DNA from 2 places in the Polaribacter sp. AHE13PA genome. Region 1 is predicted to be linked to the other one. Evidence: riboswitches for the same ligand, from Rfam matches in the RefSeq annotation. Region 1 holds a riboswitch; the other holds the start of a gene.
What was found. A riboswitch is a leader RNA that binds a small molecule or an ion and turns the genes downstream of it on or off. The one in region 1 is predicted to bind thiamine pyrophosphate.
Positions count from the first base shown of each region.

Region 2: it holds a riboswitch for thiamine pyrophosphate, as region 1 does, so the genes downstream of both, thiS (sulfur carrier protein ThiS) here and H0I28_RS15140 (TonB-dependent receptor) in region 1, are expected to answer to the same signal.

Region 1 covers NZ_CP058985.1:3,535,469-3,545,437, forward strand. Annotated here, with positions in the region: gene H0I28_RS15120 (DUF3857 domain-containing protein) at 1-1,712, shown strand, start outside; gene H0I28_RS15125 (DUF3857 domain-containing protein) at 1,849-3,819, shown strand; gene H0I28_RS15130 (RNA polymerase sigma factor RpoD/SigA) at 4,490-5,353, opposite strand; gene H0I28_RS15135 (hypothetical protein) at 5,383-5,574, opposite strand; gene H0I28_RS15140 (TonB-dependent receptor) at 5,874-8,195, opposite strand; TPP riboswitch at 8,328-8,418, opposite strand; gene H0I28_RS15145 (DUF2064 domain-containing protein) at 8,718-9,410, shown strand; gene H0I28_RS15150 (SusC/RagA family TonB-linked outer membrane protein) at 9,474-9,969, shown strand, end outside.
Region 2 covers NZ_CP058985.1:1,365,194-1,375,162, reverse strand. Annotated here, with positions in the region: gene H0I28_RS05970 (outer membrane beta-barrel protein) at 1-1,294, shown strand, start outside; gene aroB (3-dehydroquinate synthase) at 1,386-2,444, opposite strand; gene H0I28_RS05960 (proline dehydrogenase family protein) at 2,533-3,696, shown strand; gene H0I28_RS05955 (LETM1 domain-containing protein) at 3,696-3,998, shown strand; TPP riboswitch at 4,077-4,171, shown strand; gene thiS (sulfur carrier protein ThiS) at 4,221-4,424, shown strand; gene thiC (phosphomethylpyrimidine synthase ThiC) at 4,474-6,333, shown strand; gene H0I28_RS05940 (thiamine phosphate synthase) at 6,534-7,130, shown strand; gene H0I28_RS05935 (hydroxymethylpyrimidine/phosphomethylpyrimidine kinase) at 7,465-8,229, shown strand; gene thiE (thiamine phosphate synthase) at 8,226-8,831, shown strand; gene H0I28_RS05925 (thiazole synthase) at 8,936-9,706, shown strand; gene thiH (2-iminoacetate synthase ThiH) at 9,711-9,969, shown strand, end outside.

The DNA.
Region 1 (9,969 bases):
ATGCTGCAACTTACAACTCTAAAAACACCTTAAATTTCTCTGCTTTTTTCGAATTAAAGAACATAGAAGCTTCTTCTTTTTCTTATGAAGATAATGGGTATGTAGAAAATAAAGTAGATAAATTTACAGAAAAAGATGAGTTGAATCAGTCTTTTCATGATGATTCTACATTGTTAACCTTTGTATATCCAAATTTAAAAAAAGGATCGAAATCTAGGTTAAAATATAGTCAAGAAATTAAAAACCCTCGTTTTTTAACGCCTTTTTATTTTGGTGATTATTTTCCTGTTGAACAAAACAAGGTAACTATTATTGCTGATGAAAATATAACGCTAGAATTTAAGAAATTTAATATATCTGATGCTCAAATTACATTCAGTAAAGAGAAAAAAGGAGGGAAGGATATTTATAGTTGGACAATAAACAATCAACCGAAATATGAATTTGAGTCGAATACACCAAGTTATAAAACCATCTTGCCACACATTGTTCCAATTATTACTTCTTATAAAATTAAGAACAAGCATAAAAGGTTATTAGGTGAAGTTGCAGATTTGTATAATTGGTATTATTCGATGGTAGAAAATGTAAATACAGAGGCTCCAAGTGCAGAACTAGTCGCTTTGGTCTCTAAAATTACTGCGGATAAAAAAACAGAATTAGAGAAGGTAAGCGCTATTTATTATTGGACGCAACAAAACATAAAATACATTGCTTTTGAGTATGCTTTAGGCGGATTTATACCCAGAGAATCGAATGATGTTTTTAGAAAAAAGTATGGCGATTGTAAAGATAACTCGAGCATTTTATACAGAATGTTAGAAATTGCAGGGGTAAAAGGAAATTTAACATGGATTGGTACCAGAAGTATTCCTTATACTTATAAAGAAGTTCCAACGCCAGTTGTAGACAATCACATGATTCTTTCTTATGAAAATAATGGGAAAACGTATTATTTAGATGCTACGGGTAGGTATATTAAGTTCGGAATGCCAACTTCTTTTATTCAGGGAAAAGAAGCATTGGTAGGTTATGGAAAAGATTTTAAGATTAAAAAGGTACCAATTATAGCTGCTAAAGAAAATGCAATTATAGATGTAACCAATATCAAGATTGAAAATGGCAGGGTTATTGGGTCTTCTGAAATAACGATTTCTGGATATCCAAAAATTGATATTTTTCACACGCTAGAATCTGGAAATTCAGAAACGAAGTTGAAGAAATTCTACAAAAGTGTCTTTTGGAAAGGGAATAACACCTTTCAAATTAATAATTTTAAAGAAAAGAATAAGTATCATTACGACAATGATTTTATCGTCGATTACGATTTCGAAATTAAAAATTATGCTAAAAATTTAGGTGATGAGATTTACATCAACCTAAATTTGAATAAAGAGATTTCTTCTTATAAAACGGATAAAAATAGAGAAAATGCGATTGAATACGAGTATCAAAGATATTATAATTATACCACTAAGTTAGAAATTCCTAAAGGTTATAAAGTAGATTATTTACCAGAATCTTTAACCGTTTCGAATGACTTATTAGTTTCTAAAATTACATACCAAGTAAAAGGAAACGAGGTGATTTACAATCATGAAATTGAATTAAACTTTTTAGTTTTATCGACAGAGCAACAAAAAGAAGTAAATAAAGAGATTCAAAAAATTGAAAGAAATTATAAAGAAATTGTAGTTTTAAAAAAAGAATAATAACAAAACGAATTGACCAATAATCATGATGTGTCATTCTGAATTTATTTCAGAATCTCATATAACAACTTCTTATTTTAAGACCCTGAAATAAATTTAGGGAGACAATTAAGACATGGTTTTAAATAAACGAATGATGAAGAACAAAATTTACCTATTAATAGCCTTCTTATGTATTTTTCAGATTGTAACCGCACAAGAAAAACCTTTTTTTGAAAGTTACGATTGGGAGGTAAATCCAAAGTATAAAGTAGATAAAGAAATTTCTGAAGACATGATTGCTGTTAAAGAAAAGACAGTGACAGAGTTTTATTTTCAGAATGAAGATTTAGTGGAGTTTTATTTAGAACACAAAGTTTTATGGCTAAATTCTGATGATGCAATTGAGGAGTATAACAAAATCTACTTACCGTTTTCATCGGAAGCAGAAACACAAGTAAATAAAGCAAGAGTGATTACTCCTGATGGAAAAATTATCAATTTAGATAAATCTAAAATACTAACTGCAGAAGACGAAGAAACCGGTAATACGTATACATATTTTGCTTTAGAAGGCATTACAAAAGGCAGTTTTATTGAGTACATGTATGTGGTAAAAAGGCCGCCAAGTTATACAGGTAAACAGTTTTACATTCAAGATGGGTACTATAAAGATCAAGTAGAATTCGATTTGTTCTCGCCAAGTAATTTGTTGTTTAAATTTAAGAGTTATAATAATTTACCAGATGTAGAAAGAGATACCATAAGTACAGATAAAATACATTATAAATTACATGTTTCTAAGGTAGAAAAATTAGAAAACGAATACCAAGCACCTTACAATGCTTCAAGAGGTTTCATCGTTTATAAAATGGATAAAAATATCGATAATATGGACGAAGATATTATCTCTTACAGAAATATTGCACTAAATGTGTATGCTTCTTATTATCCTGAATATTCAGAAAAAACTAAAGATTTACTGGATGATTTTATAAAGGAATTAGCGTTACCAAAAAATGCAGATCAAGAAAGTAGTATCAGAAAATTAGATTTTTATATAAAATCAACGGTGTATTCGCAAGATACTTATAATGATGACTTAGAAGATTTAGACCTTATTTTAAAGACGCAAGTAGCCAATGAAAGTGGAGTTATCAAACTATATATTGCTGTTTTAAGAACTTTAAATATTGAGCACGAATTGGTGATAACAACTGATAGAAATGAAATTAAGTTCGACCCAGAATTTGAAGCAACAAATTTTTTAACCGACTTTTTACTGTATTTTCCTACTTCTAACAAATATTTATCTCCAAATGCATCCGGAACAAGATATGGTTTTCCAATACCTTATGTAACGGATAATTACGGGCTATTTTTAAAAGAAGGAGTTGTTGGAGATCAAAAAACGGTTACCGGAAGAATTAAATATATAGAACCTGTAAAAGTGGATGAGGTTTTGGATGTAATGAATGTAACCATCGATTTTAATAAGGATAATTTAACCGAAAACAGTGTTCATTTAGATAGAGCTTTTAGCGGATATTACGCAATGAACATACAGCCTTTTATGCATTTAATTCAGGGTAAAGATGCTAGAAATGACTTGGTAGATAGTTTTGTAGAAAGCATGACATATGATTTTGATGTAGAAAAAAGAGAGTTAATAAATGCCGATGCAGAATTGTTCGGAATAAAGCCTTTACAGATAAAAGTAGATTTTACCACGGAAGGTTTTGTAGAAAAAGCAGGAAGAAAGTATTTGTTTAAGTTGGGTGATTTAATTGGACAACAAATAGAAATGTACCAAGAAAAAGAAAGAGTTTTACCTTTAGAAGGACAATTTCATAGAGGGTATAATAGAACTTTAACACTTCATATTCCTGAAGGTTATAAAATCACCAATTTAGATGATATTAATATTAACAATTCCTATGTGAAAGACGGAAAAGAATTGTTCTTTTTTAAATCTTCTTATCAATTAAAAGGAAATATCTTAACGGTAACAGCCAACGAATATTACAAAGAAAATATTATTGAAGTTGCTATGTACGAGGAGTATAGAACTGTAATTAATAGTGCCGCAGATTTTAATAAAATTGTGTTGTTGTTGGAAGCTGAGTAGCTTTTTTATAGGGATTAGTTAATGTTTATGTGTATAGGGAGTTGCGTTTTTGTGTACGAGGATTTTTCGCCGGAAAATCGGACGTAACAGAGGTGTACGGATTCTTGATAAAGCACTAAACTAATCATTATTTTTATAGATTAGATAAGTCTTTTAGTAAGTGTTAAAAACTTGTTTATAATGTTTGTAAGTAAATATTAAAGCGTTGATAATAAGGGCTATATTTGCTGTAGTAAAAGAACAAAGAGTATAACTAGCGACGACTCAAAACCAAAATGGATATAATTATTCAACTTGGCATACCGCTAGTATGTCTTATTTTTAAAAAGTTCCTTGATGGAATTTCACCTTCAAAATTCAAAAAAAAGTGTAAGAAATTATTTAAATCGTTTAAAAAGTTTCTTAAGAAATTAATTTTTGTTTTACTTGTATTATACTTTTCCGTAACTCTGTTGTTATTTTATTTAATTTATGTGTTTTATTATGTTGAGTGAGTAATGTTTGCTAACTCATTCTGATATTCGCTGTTTTAATAACTTATATCAATCGTTATCTAAATTGCATTTTTAGGATAAGGTTTTCAAGAGGGAAAATACTTATTTTAACCAAAAAAAATCTCAAGCTTTTACTTGAGATTTTAAAAAGTAATTTCATTAAGGAAGCAAATGGTTTACCCTAAATATGTTTTTAAAAGATGTGTTTTAGATTGATGTTGTAAGCGTCTAATAGCTTTTTGCTTTACTTGGCGGACTCTCTCTCTAGATAAATCAATAGTTGCTCCAATTTCGGTTAAGCTATAAGGACTCGGAAGATTAATGCCGTAAAACATTTTTATCACTTTTGCTTCCTTGTTAGAAAGCGTGTCTAAAGCTCTGTTTATTTCAATGGATAATGATTGACTCATTAAGTTTTTGTCGGGTCTTGGAGACTCGTCAGACTGTAAAACATTGTATAAATTAGAATCTTCACCTTCCTTAAACGGTGCATCCATAGATACATGTCTACCAGAATTTTTTAAAGATTGCTCTACTTCATCTTCTGTCATGTCTAACTGTTTTGCAATTTCCTTGTTGGTAGGCATACGCTGTTCTCCTTGTTCTAAGCGAGCATATATTTTTCGGATTTTATTAATGCTACCAATCTTATTTAAAGGCAAGCGTACAATACGAGATTGTTCTGCTAAAGCAGACATAATTGCTTGACGAATCCACCAAACGGCATAAGAAATAAATTTAAAACCTCTTGTCTCATCAAAACGTTTTGCTGCTTTTACAAGTCCTAAATTTCCTTCATTAATTAAGTCAGATAGCTTTAAACCCTGACCTTGATATTGTTTAGCAACAGAAACTACAAACCTTAAATTTGCTTTTACAAGTTTATCCAATGCTCTGTTGTCTCCTTTCTTTATTTCTAAAGCTAATTCTACTTCTTCATCAGCAGTAATTAACCCAATTTTACTAATTTCTTGAAAATATTTTTCTAAAGACTTGGCGTCACGATTGGTTACTTGTTTTACAATTTTAAGTTGTCTCATATATTGTTTCGGTTTTTTAAAGATTAATTTTAAATAAATAAATTGCAATCATCACACGTTTTCACTTCTCCATAATACGTTTCTCGATATTCATGGATGGTTTTAATAGGAATTCCTAAAAAATATTTTTTAATATAAGTTACTCTAGAATTTAAAGTTCCCATTGCAGAGGAATAGTATTTTTGATATTTAGTTTTTCTTTGTATTTTAATTATTTTCATATGTACAGTTTTAAATAAGTGTAAGAACACTTAATATGAAGTTGAAGATTAATACGGGTTTAATTTTCTTAAAAAATTAAGGAATAGAAAAACTAGAAAGCGGGTGCAATTGATTTATTAGAATGACCTTTTAAATCGTAAAAAGCGAGACTATAAATGCTTGTGTTATTATTAATGTATAAAAATGAATTTTTCATAATTTTCAATATACGAAAAAACGAGCGATTTTCAATAGAAAATGCTCGTTTTGTTTGTTTTTTGCGTTGTTTTTAATCAAAAAAGACTAAAAATGATGTTTTTTAAAACTTTAAAGTAATCCCAACTAAGAAGTTTCTAGTGGCTTGTGGGTAATAACCGGCACCATCTAGAGTTGTAATTTGGTTTGGATCAGACCAAGTATCATCATACGTATAATAATAACCTCTGTCTACATATTCTGTATTAAAGATGTTGTTTATTAAAGCCGAAAACACAATAGATTTAAAGATCTTATTTGGGTTTATTTCATAAACAATATTTAAGTCAGATGTAAAATAATCATCTAAAACATCATTGTTAGAAATTTTACTACTAAAGTTGCTCATAAATTGTTTACCAACATATTTCGATAAAAATGAAATCTGTAAGTTCTCTATGGGCTTGTAAATAAACATGTTTCCTGCAACAACTTCCGGAGAAAAAGATAAGTCTGTATTTCCTAAACTTTCTGGTGTATCAATTCCGTTTCTTGTTATAAAAAAGTCTTCGTTTTTATTAGAACTAAATGCAGCATTTGGTTTTATAGAAAACTGATCGCTTAAAGTAATGTCTGCATCAATTTCTAAACCTAGTCTATAACTGTTACCAGAAGTTGCTCTTACTGGCGCACCAACATCATCTAAAGCACCTGTTAAAACCAACTGATTTTTATAATCCATATAATAGATGTTGGTATTTAATTTAACGCTTTCCTTTTTTAAACGCCATCCAAATTCAAAATCATTTAAAGTTTCGTGTGTTGTAACTCCGCCTTCAAAATCATTTCTATTAGGTTCTCTATTTGCTACAGCAAAAGAAGTATATAAGTTATTATCGTCATTAATCTTATAAGTTAATCCAACCTTTGGGTTAAAGAAATTAAAATTAGCATCAACATTAATAGCAGCAATGTCAGAAGTAATTCCTTTTGTTTGGTAACCAACAAAACGTCCTTGTAAATCTGCATAACCAGACAATTTCTCGCTAATATCAAAAGTAGCTTTTGCAAAGATTGAAAAGTCTGTTTTCTTTGCATCAGAAAAATAATAACGATCTCTAATATTTACATTTGGCGCTAAATCTTCTCCCCAGATTACTTCACCAAAATGATCTCCAGTATAATTAGAATACGAAATTCCAGAAATAAAATTAAGTTTATCTGTTTTGTAATTGGTATTAAAGTTTACTACATAAAAATCATTTTCTAACCAACGTCTTACAATTACATCTGTTCCATCAACAATTAAATTTCCATAATCTGCTGCATCTCTTTCTTCTTTAAATTGCTCAAAAAAACCAGCACCTTTTGTGTAGTTTAAACCTAAGGTTGTAGACCAATTTTCATTCAATTTTTCATTCCAATGTAATTGATAATGGTTTTGGTCATAGTCATCTACTTCATTCTCGTACGTATACGGGTTTTGTCTTCTATCTTCCTTTAATTGATCTGCAGTTAAACCTTCCCAAGCTTGGTAAGTAACTTCTTTACCTCCAAAAGTAATTGCTTTTATCAACGTGTTTTCATCCGTATAACTTGCTTGTAAATAGTAAGATTTTAAATCGGCAGAAGCTCTATCTACATAACCATCAGATTTAATGTTAGACAAACGTCCGGCAACTTCAAAGTGCTCATTAATTTTACCAGTACTAAATTTTACAGTATGTTTTCTTGTTCCGTAAGAACCAAAAGAGTTCGATATTTCTGCAGAAGCCTCTTCAGAAACCGCATCTGTCAAAATATTTAAACTTGCACCAAAAGCACCAGAACCATTTGTAGAGGTTCCAACTCCACGTTGTAATTGTAAATTCTCTGTAGAAGAAGCAAAATCACTTAAATTTACCCAAAAAGAACCATGACTTTCGGCATCGTTATAAGGTATTCCGTTTACGGTAACATTAATTCGCTCTCCGTTAGAACCACGAACGCTCATATATGTGTAACCAACACCTGCACCAGCATCACTAGAAGAAACCACAGAAGGCATGTAATTTAGTAAAATAGGAATATCCTGACCTAAATTACGGGTTGCAATTTCCTTTTTAGAAAGGTTAGAAAACGTAACAGGCACATCTGCATTTACACGAACAGCAGAAACCAAAACCTCTTCTAAAACTGTTGAATTTGGTACTAAAGAAAACGCAATTGTATTATTTTGTGATAAAGAAATTTCTTTAGAAACTGTTTTGTAACCCATAAATGAAACCTGAATGGTATAAGCTCCTTTAAGAAGATCTACACTAAACTTTCCATCAAAATCCGTAACGGTTCCTTTCTTAGTTTCTTGTACCAAAATGGTTGCTCCTGGCAAAGAATCATTGTTTTCATCTACTACTTTTCCGTTAAGTGTAAATGTCTGGGCGTTTACAAGAATGCTTGTAAACAAGAATAAAAAAATGTGATTTTTTTCATTTTAAAAAATTTAAAACGAATAAAAAGAGGTAATTATTCTTGTGATTTATGTTGAATAATTAATTATTGAAGCTTATACTTCTGCACCTATAAAAAGCTTTTACACTTTTTTAAAGTACTAGTTTCCTAAACAGCATTACCTGTTCTAGGTTCAATGGGTATGATCTCAGCTTTTTAAAGCACCCCTTTATGAGAACGCTGCAAAATTACCTCAGTTTTTTGACATAGAGAATAACAAAAGCACTTTTTTTAGAAGCTATTTCCTGCTTTTCGCTATATCTTTTTTTTGAAAAAAACAAAAAAAAGGATGCCGCTGCTATCAGGGCTAAGTTTAGTTACCAATTTCAGTATTTTGTAAAAGCAATTACATTTCCTAAAATAAAATTTAAACTCAAAAATGATTTATCTAAAAACGAGTAACTTAGCTGTTAAATATTATTTTAGCTTTTGTAATTTGCTTTATATAATTACGACTGTTAGATTTTAAAATAGATTTTTGATAGATTTAAAACATTCTAAAACTGCAATTCTTATTTTTTCGCTTTCGCAAGAAGCAGAAAATTTACGTAAGCCTTTCCTTCAAAAAAAGGATACGGTTAGCAAACTGAATGCTCTTATTAAAGAAAAAGTTAGTTCTTTAGGTGTAGACTATTTTCATTACACAGAGAAAGATCAAAAAGGAAATAATTTTGGAGAACGTTATGTAAATACCGTTTCAGAAATTTTTAAAAAAGGGTATGATAATGTTATAACGGTTGGTAACGATACTTTAGGTTTAGAAAAAAAGCATCTTCTTGCTGCCATAGAATCAGTAGAAAACAATCAAATACCTGTTGGTCCTTCTTACGATGGTGGTTTCTATCTTTTAGGTTTACGTAAAGACCAATTTAATGCAGCAGATTTTCTTTCGCTTTCTTGGGAATCATCAACATTATATAAAGAGTTAAAAACACTTTTATCAGAAAAAGAAATAGCAACTGTTACACTTCCTTGTTTATACGATTTAGATGAAGAGTTAGATATTTCTAAAAACATTGCTTCTCTTTCTTTTCTAAAAATAGAAGCACTTAAATTATTACAAAACCTACAAGTAGTAATTTTAAAAGTAAGCAAATTCATTCTACAAAAATTTAAAGAAGCTTCTTTAAACCACCTATACAATAAAGGACCACCATTGGTTTGTAATTAATTATAAGTACAATTTTCTGTAAAAACAGGACTTATTATTTTACATACATTTTAACTCAAACTAATGAAGAATTTATTTTTCGGCTTACTTGTGCTATTTACTATTAGCCTAAGCGCCCAAGGAGATCTTGTGGTTTATGCCATAGATTATAATACCAAAGTACCAATTAAAAATATAAGCGTTACGCTTGTTAACGATCAACAAGGTTATGAAGTAAAAAATACCACAAACGAATTAGGTAAAGCTTCTTTTAACTCCATTCCCGTTTTAAATGGTTATCAAGTTATTTTTGATGGAAATAAAACATACGGAACCACTATTTCAGATATGGTAGATGTTCGTTCTAATGAAGAGTCGGTGGTAAAATTGCTATTGTTTCCGGCTTCATTTCAGCAAGAAACGTTAAGCGAAGTTGTAATTACTGCTTTAGGAATTAAAAGAGAAAAACAATCTTTAGTTTCTTCCGTAACCACTATAAAACCTGCTGCTCTTACAGAAGTTACGCTTACGAACGTGGTAAATAGCCTTGCCGGACAAGTTGCTGGTGTAAAAGTAACCA
Region 2 (9,969 bases), 2.0 Mb from region 1:
TTATGAATATACTTTTTTAGGAGGTCCTACAGAAAATGATAATTTAGGGAGCCCTGATAATAGTATTGTGTATCAAAAAGAATACAATACAAATGATAATCCTTTATACGGAGCACGTTTTAATTTAGATTACCAGTGGAAACCTTTTTCTTTTGGTACCTTAGAAACAGGATATCAATTTAGAGACTTAGATCATACGGGTAAATTTGTGTATGAAAGAGATGGATTTCAGGTACCTGAATTTTCTAGTGATGTAAGTTTAAAGAGAACTATTCATTCTGGGTACGCACAAGTTACAGGAGCAAAAAGCAAATGGGAATATGCAGCTGGAGTTCGTTTAGAATCTATGGATAGAGAGTATAAAGAAGCTTTACAAAGTGAGGTAACAGAAAATGTATATAACTACGATTTTGTAAAGTTGTTTCCTTCTGCATCTTTACAGTATAAAATTAATGATAAAACAAATATTAAAACAGCTTATAGCAAAAGAGTAGAAAGAACAACTACCTTTAAAATGAACAGTTTTGCAGAACGTGAGCATTCAGAAGTTTTTGAGCAAGGTGATAATACTTTAGAACCAGAATTTATAGATTTAGTAGAATTAGGAATTACTAAAAAATTAAAAGGAGGGAACTCTGTGTATGCAACAACGTATTTTAGACATGTAGATAATGTTATAAATCGTGTAAATACGTTAGCTTATGAGCAAAGTGGTGCAATTATAGATAGTGTAATTAATAGAGTATATTCTAATGTAGGGAAAAGTAATGCTATTGGTTTAGAGATTGGTGCAACAATAAAACCAAATGTAAACTGGACCAACTCTATTGGAGCCAATGTGTATAATTATGCTATTGATGGCGTGTTAAACTTTAACCATAGAGATGGAATTGATAGAAGTTATAATATAGATTCTAAATCAACTATTTATTCTTTTAACTTAAACTCTACGTATAGTTTCTGGGAAAACGCATCTGTACAATTCACTTTTAATTATTTGTCTGACAGAAATACTGCAATGGGAGAAGATTCTCGTTTTTACTCTCCAAATTTAACGTTCAGAAAAATGTTTATGGATGATAAATTAACAGCTACTTTACAATGGCAAAATATGGATATGGGCTTATTGAATACCAATGAACAGCGTATAACTACCTCAGGAGTTAATTTTTATACAACTACAAACTACAAGTATGAAGTAGATATGGTTTCTTTAAATTTATCTTATACCTTTAATGCAGCTAAAAATAAATCTAAATTTATTGATAGTGAATTCGGAAAGAAAGAATTTTAATCAATTAATTTTAAAACATAAAAAATCCCCTTACAGTTTTTGTAAGGGGATTTTTTATAATATATATTTTAGTATCTAATTGATAAAAGAATTATAAATTATAGAACTCCATACTTTCCACAATCAATTCTTCAGGAACTTTGCAGTCTATTTTGTAATCTTGATAATCGTTTAATAAAACAAAATTTACTTGTCCGTTTACGTTTTTCTTATCGTGTTTTAGCATTTCCATAATAGCAGCAAAGTCTTCTTTTAAAAGATTCGTTTTATTATAAATAGATAAAACAACGTCTTTTACTTCGTTTACTTTTTCGGTAGGGAAGCCTATTAATTTAGAAGACATAAAACACTCGCAAACCATTCCAATAGCAATTGCTTCTCCGTGTGTTAGGTTTTCTTTGTCTTCAGATTCTAAGTAAAAAGACTCAATAGCGTGACCTAAAGTATGACCAAAATTTAAAATTTTACGTAAGCTTTGTTCCTTCGGATCTTGTAAAACAACTTCGTTTTTTATCTCTATAGATCGATGTATTAAATCACTAATAACTAATTCTTTATTATCTTTTATTTCATTAAAAAGTTTAAGGTCGTAAGTAATACCGTATTTAAGTATTTCTGCTGTTCCAGATTTAATTTCTCTGTCTGTTACAGTCGTTAAATAATCAGTATCTACAATTACCATTTCAGGATTTGCAAACAATCCAATTTGGTTTTTTAATACGCCTAAATCAACACCTGTTTTTCCACCAACCGAAGCATCAACCATAGATAATAAGGTAGTAGGAATATTTACAAAGTCAATTCCGCGTTTAAAACACGAAGCTACAAAACCACCAAGATCTGTAATTACGCCACCGCCTAAAGTAATAATTAAACTTTTTCTATCTCCACCTAACTCTGTAATTACATTCCAAACTCCAACACAAGTTTCTAGGTTTTTGTTGATTTCTCCAGACTCAATTTCTATTACCTCAATACGTTTATCTGTTTCTAAATTAGGTATAAATTTAGGATAACAATGTTCCATTGTATTCTCATCAACCAAAATAAAGAGCGTAGAATAGTTATTTGTAGCGATTAAATTAGAAAGCTCTTTGTAGGCTTTGTCTTGAAAATGAACAGGATATGTTACTGCTTTAATGGATTTCATAGGTAAATTATTAAGTGTGCAAATTAAAAATAAATTATTCAATTATTGCCATTCAAATACTATATTTGTTTTACTAAATCGTTATAGTATGAATATTTTTGACAATACAGAAATTGCCTTTTCTTTAAAAACAGATTCTCAATTAGAACGTGCTTATTTTTTGTTTAGAATGATACAGAACGAACCAATGGTTAGAATTGGTAGTGCTGTAACAAATTTTGCATTAAAGGTACATTTGCCTGTAGAAGGCTTAATACGTTCTACTGTTTTCGATCATTTTTGTGGAGGCGTAACAGAAGAAGATTGTATGCCTATTATAGACAATATGTACAATAACGGAAATGTGCATAGTGTGTTAGATTATTCTGTAGAAGGGCAAGATCAAGAAGTTAGTTTTGATGGAGCTTTAGAAAAAATATTAAAAATCATTAATTTCTGCGAAGAAAAACAATCCATTCCGTATGCGGTTTTTAAACCATCTGGGTTTGGTCGTTTTGAATTGTATCAAAAACTTTCCGAAGAAAAAAGCCTAACTCCAAAAGAGGAAGAAGAATGGAATAGAGTGGTAGCACGTTTTCATAAAGTATGTAAAGTAGCCATTCAAAAAGATGTTCCTTTATTAATTGATGCAGAAGAAAGCTGGATGCAAAAAGCTGCAGATGAATTAATAGAAGAATTAATGGAGACTTATAATAAAGAAAAAGCCATCGTTTTTAATACATTACAAATGTATAAACACGACAGAATGGATTATCTAAAAACATTACATGCAAAAGCAAAAGAAAAAGGTTTTTATATAGGAATGAAAGTTGTTAGAGGTGCTTATATGGAAAAAGAGCGAGAAAGAGCAGAAGAAAAAGGCTATGCTTCTCCAATATGTGCAGACAAACAAGCTACAGACATTAATTATGATGCTGCTATTAATTACATGATGGAGCAGCCTAAAATGGCTTTGTTTGCAGGTACTCATAATGAAGATAGTTCTTATTTATTAATGGATTTAGCAAAAAAACATAACATTAAAGAAAACGATAAGCGTTTATGGTTTGGGCAATTATTTGGTATGAGTGATCATATTAGCTATAACTTAGCCAACCAAGGTTATAATGTGGCAAAATACTTGCCTTTTGGACCTGTTAGAGACGTTATGCCTTACTTGATAAGAAGAGCAGAAGAAAATACCTCTGTAGCCGGACAAACAAGTAGAGAGTTAAATCTATTAAAAACAGAAAGAAAGAGAAGAAAATTATAATGACAAGCATTGAAGAAATAAAATTATTAATTTATAGAAATAAGTTAAGGCTTGCTCAAGAATTAAAGCAAAGTAAAGAAGCTGTTTTCTTAATTAAAAAAGCTACACATTCTAATTTAACACCTATAGAAAAGGAAAAAATTAAAATACAGTTATTAGATATTTGTAAAGCAATACCTGCTTTGGCTGTGTTTTTACTTCCTGGAGGTGCCTTGCTATTACCGCTTTTAATAAAATTAATTCCAGATATTCTACCATCTGCATTTCAAGACGATTTGCCAAATGATAAAAAACAGGCTTAATTATATTGGGTTTATAATTTTTTTTAGAATTAAAGCTTAAAACTTCTTTTATATTTAAATAATACAATACATTTGTAAAGTAAACTTTAGGAGTAGCTATTAAATTAGTTTGAGAAAAATCCTTAGAACCTGATTTGGTTAATACCAACGTAGGAAAAAGTTGCTTAGATTTAGTTATACAAAAACTACCTCTCTACGGTTTACAGTAAATATTTAAAAAATATGATTACTATAAAAGTAAACCAAGAAAATCATCAATTTTCAGAAACTTTAGCGTTAGCAGAATTAATTCGTTTTTTAGAAATAAAAACGAACGGAATTGCTGTTGCTATAAATGGCAGTGTAGTTAAAAAAAGCGATTGGTCTTTACGGTTACTTCAAAATAGTGATGAAGTTTTAATTATTAAATCCACACAAGGAGGTTAGTAATTAGACTATTAAAAAACAAACTATTTAATTGATCTAACTAAAATTTATGAAGAGCAAAGACACCGCACCAAAGCAAGACGGAATTACAAGACATCCGTTTCCTAATTCTACAAAAGTATATGTAGCAGGAAAAATTCATCCACAGATTAAAGTCGCAATGCGAGAAATTGCATTGAGTGATACGACAGATTCTATGACGAAAAAGAAAACGCCAAACGAACCTGTTACTGTTTATGATACTTCTGGGCCTTATACAGATCCAAACAAAGAAATTAATATTCATGCTGGGATAGAAAGAATCCGTGAACAATGGATTCTAGACAGAAGAAACGTAGAACAATTAGATGGCTTTTCTTCGGAATATTGCAACGAGCGTTTAAACGATAAAAGTTTAGATCACATGCGTTTTGCCTTATTAAAGAAACCTTTAAGAGCAAAAAAAGGACAAAACGTTACGCAATTGCATTATGCAAAACAAGGTATGATTACTCCAGAAATGGAATACATTGCCATTCGAGAAAACCAACGAATCGATGAAATGACAGAGATTAGAAAGCAGCACAAAGGCGAGCACTTTGGCGCTTCTATTCCAGATAAAATTACGGCCGAATTTGTACGAAGCGAAGTTGCAAGAGGGCGTGCTGTAATTCCATCAAATATCAATCATCCAGAAGCAGAACCTATGATTTTAGGTAGAAACTTCTTGGTGAAAATTAACGCAAACATTGGTAATTCTGCTGTAACATCTTCTATAGAAGAAGAAGTAGAAAAAGCAGTTTGGGCGTGTCGTTGGGGCGCAGATAATATTATGGATTTATCAACAGGAGAAAATATTCATGAAACCAGAGAGTGGATTGTTCGTAATTCTCCAGTACCAATTGGTACTGTGCCAATTTACCAAGCTTTAGAAAAAGTAAACGGCGTTGCAGAAGACTTAACGTGGGAAATTTTTAAAGATACTTTAATAGAACAAGCAGAACAAGGTGTAGATTATTTTACCATTCACGCAGGTGTGTTGTTACGTTACGTACCAATGACTGCAAAACGTGTTACAGGTATTGTTTCTCGTGGCGGTTCTATCATGGCAAAATGGTGTTTGGCACATCATAAAGAAAGCTTTTTGTACACACATTTCGAAGATATTTGCGAAATTTTAAAACAATACGATGTTGCTTTTTCTTTAGGAGATGGTTTGCGTCCGGGTTCTGTAGCAGACGCCAATGACGAAGCACAGTTTGCCGAATTAGAGACTTTAGGCGAGTTAACTCAGATTGCTCGTAAGCACGAAGTACAGTGTTTTATAGAAGGTCCAGGTCACGTGCCAATGCACATGATTAAAGAAAATATGGAAAAGCAAATTGAGGTTTGCGATGAAGCTCCTTTTTACACCTTAGGTCCTTTAACAACAGATATTGCACCAGGGTACGATCATATTACATCGGGAATTGGAGCCGCTATGATTGGTTGGTTTGGTTGCGCAATGTTGTGTTACGTAACGCCAAAAGAACATTTAGGTTTACCTAATAAAGAAGACGTTCGTGTGGGGGTTGTTACCTATAAATTGGCGGCACATGCAGCAGATTTGGCAAAAGGACATCCTGGTTCTCAGCATAGAGATAACGCATTAAGTATGGCGCGTTTTGAGTTCCGTTGGCACGATCAGTTCAATTTAGGACTAGATCCAGAACGTGCTTTAGAATACCACGATGAGACGTTACCTGCCGATGGCGCAAAGGTTGCTCATTTCTGTTCTATGTGCGGACCGAAATTCTGTTCTATGAAAATATCGCAAGAAGTGCGTGATTTTGCTGCTGAGAACGACATTGTAGATAATGAAGTAATTGCTAAAGGTTTCGAAGAAAAATCGAAAGAATTTAAAGAAAAAGGATCAGAAGTGTATTTATAATATAATTAGGAAGTTCCCACGCTTAGAAAAAAAGCGTGGTCGGGCTTTCCGTTATATCTTTTGCTGAAAAAGCAAAAGGATGCCACTGCAATCCCTAACTCAACCAACAGATACGTCATTACAAGAAGTTAAAAATTGTCGTCATTACGAGGAGGTACGACGAAGTAATCTTATCTTTTAAAATCAAAACTAAAAACACTATGATAGTTCTTATTGCACCAGAAGAAGATATTCCGAATGAAATTGACATACTAAACCAGTTGTTCGAACATGGTTTGCGTTTTTATCATTTTAGAAAACCAGAAAAAAACTACGAAGAGCACGTTGCGTATTTAAATCAAATAGATAAAGAATACCATAACAGAATTGTAGTGCATTATCATCATGAGTTAATAAATGAATTCAATTTAAAAGGCATCCATTTTCAGGAACAAAAACGGATAGATTATATAGATAATCCGAGTGAGTATTTTAAAACGCTAAACATGTATGGAAAAACAATTAGTTCTTCTTTTCATGAACCAAAAGTTTTAAAAGATTGTTATTTCGAGTTCGATTACCATTTATTAAGTCCGGTTTTTTCATCGATTTCTAAAGAAGGATACGAAGGCAAAGGTTTTGATGTAAATGATATCAACAAAACCATTGTTGGTATGGGCGGAATTAATTCTGAAACCATACAAGAAACTTTACAACTAGGTTTTAAAGGAGTTGGTGTTTTAGGTGGTGTTTGGAATGCAGAAAACCCCGTAGAAAGTTTTAAAAGTATAAAAGAGAAGTTTTACTCGTTAGTTTAATGATGTGTCATTCCGATTGAGGAACGAAAGAAGGAATCTGTTTGTTGTGTATACTAATAATTGTCTGTCAGTTCGAGTGTTTTTATGAAGTGAGAACGAAATAAAAATGTATCGAGAACATATTTAGAAACACTAAGTCATTTTAAAAAACAGTTACTGATTTGCGTTAAGGATTGAACGGTTTGTTTGAGCTCTTTTTTAGGTGTCAGTTCGAGTGAATTTGTGAAGAATGAACAAATTTGTATCGAGAACAAACCTAAAAAAAGCGAGTAGTGAAAGCCTGACCTAAAAGGGAACGCCATTATTTAAAGAAGTAAAAAATAAAATAAGAAGTTTGAAAACTAAAAACTACATACTAACCATTGCAGGTTTAGATCCATCAAGCGGAGCAGGAATCACATCAGATATCAAAACATTTGAGGCGCATGATTTATATGGGTTATCCGTTTGTACGGCAGTTACGGTTCAAAATGATGTGGAATTTACAAACTGTGTTTGGATAGAGAAAGATATTATTTTACAGCAAATAGAAATGCTTTTTAAACGCTTTTCAATTCCTGTCGTAAAAATAGGAATCATCCAATCTTGGGAAATTCTATTAGAAGTGATTCAAACCTTAAAAAAGTTAAATTCGGATATAAAAATAGTCTTAGATCCTATTTTAAAAGCAAGTGCAGGTTTTACATTTCATACTATTCAAGATTTAGACACTTTCGAAAAAGTATTACTGAATTGTTCTTTTATCACACCAAATTACGATGAAATAAAAGCATTGTTTCCAGATAAAAACATTGAAGAAACGATCGAATTTATATCAGAAAAAACAAATATCTACCTAAAAGGCGGACATAGAACCGATAAAAAAGGATGGGATGAGGTCTATTACAGTAAAATAGTAAAACTGAATATTGCGCCAATAACCACAAAACTCATTTTTGAAAAACATGGCAGTGGTTGTGTTTTATCTGCAGCCTTAGCGGCAAATTTATCAAAAGAGATTCCTTTAGAAGACGCTTGTAGAAACACAAAATTGTATACAGAACAGTTTTTAGGCTCTAACGAATCTTTATTAGGAACTCATAATTATCAAAACGAATGATTCATAAATTACACTATATATCGCAAGGTGAAACGCCCGAAGAGCATTTAGAAAACATACAAAAAGCGTGTGTTGCTGGTGCAGATTGGGTACAATTACGTTTAAAAAATAGCGATGCTAAAACTATTTTAGAAACAGCAAAAGAAGCAAGAGAAATAACAACGCGCTTTAAAGCCAAGTTAATTATAAACGATCATTACAAGGTTGCCAAAGAAATAAAAGCAGACGGAGTTCATTTAGGAAAAACAGATGAATGTCCTTCAAAAGTTCGTGTTTTTTTAGGAATGTCTTACATCATTGGAGGAACAGCAAATACATTAGAAGATTGCAGAAACCTACTAGATAAAAAAGTAGATTATATTGGTTTAGGCCCTTATCAGTTTACAAAAACAAAACAGCATTTAAGTCCGGTTTTAGGTGTCGAAGGATATCAAAATCTATTAGATGAGTTACAATCAGCAACCCCAATTATTGCTATTGGCGGAATTGTTTTAGAAGACGTTGCAAAAATTACAAATACAGGTATTTACGGAATTGCAATTTCTGGAGCCATCACAAAAGATGTAACTAGTATTGCTAAATTTCAAGAAATTTTAAATTGAAAAAGAGAGATGTCAACTAGAGCGGAGTTTAAGTATTAGTGATAGGGGAATCCACTAAGATTAAATTTCGTTCAACCTGATGTCGAATCTAAAAAACATATAAAATGAGTCAAAAATTAAAAATAGCAGATAAAGAATTTACGTCACGTTTATTTACAGGAACAGGAAAGTTTAGTTCATCAAAATTAATGAAAGAAGCCTTATTAGCTTCCGAAAGTGAGTTGATAACAGTTGCTTTAAAAAGGGTAGATGTTCAAAACGAGGAAGATGATATTTTATCACATTTAAATCATAAGCACATTAATTTATTACCGAATACATCTGGAGTTAGAACTGCAAAAGAAGCCGTTTTTGCTGCCGAATTATCTAGAGAAGCTTTAGAAACCAATTGGGTAAAATTAGAAATTCATCCAGATCCAAGATACTTATTGCCAGATCCTATAGAAACGCTAAAAGCAGCAGAAGAATTAGTTAAATTAGGTTTTGTAGTAATGCCTTATATTCATGCAGATCCTGTTTTATGTAAGCGTTTAGAAGAAGTTGGTGTACAATGTGTAATGCCTTTGGGAGCGCCAATTGGAAGTAATAAAGGATTGAAAACAGTCGATTTTTTAGAAATTATTATAGAACAATCTAACGTACCTGTAATTGTAGATGCTGGTATTGGTGCGCCATCTCATGCTGCGTATGCAATGGAATTAGGTGCAGATGCTGTTTTAGTAAATACGGCAATTGCTGTTTCTCAAAATCCTATTGGGATGGCAAAAGCCTTTAAAATGGCAGTAGAAGCAGGTAGAATGGCGTTTGAAGCAAAATTGGCTCCGAGAAGTGAAATGGCGATAGCAAGCAGTCCGTTAACGAGTTTTTTAAATTAAAAATATGAGTCATTTTAAAGAACTTTTCGATACTTATAATTGGGATTTCAGTCTAAAAAGTATTTTTGATAAAACAACTGTTGAGGTAAAACAAGCGTTGGCAAAAGATAAACTCGATTTAGAAGATTTTAAAGCCTTAATTTCTCCTGCTGCAAAACCATTTTTAGAAGAAATGGCGCATAAAAGTCAGTTGCTAACTAAGAAGCGTTTTGGTAATACGATGCAAATGTATGTGCCAATGTATTTGAGTAACGAATGCCAGA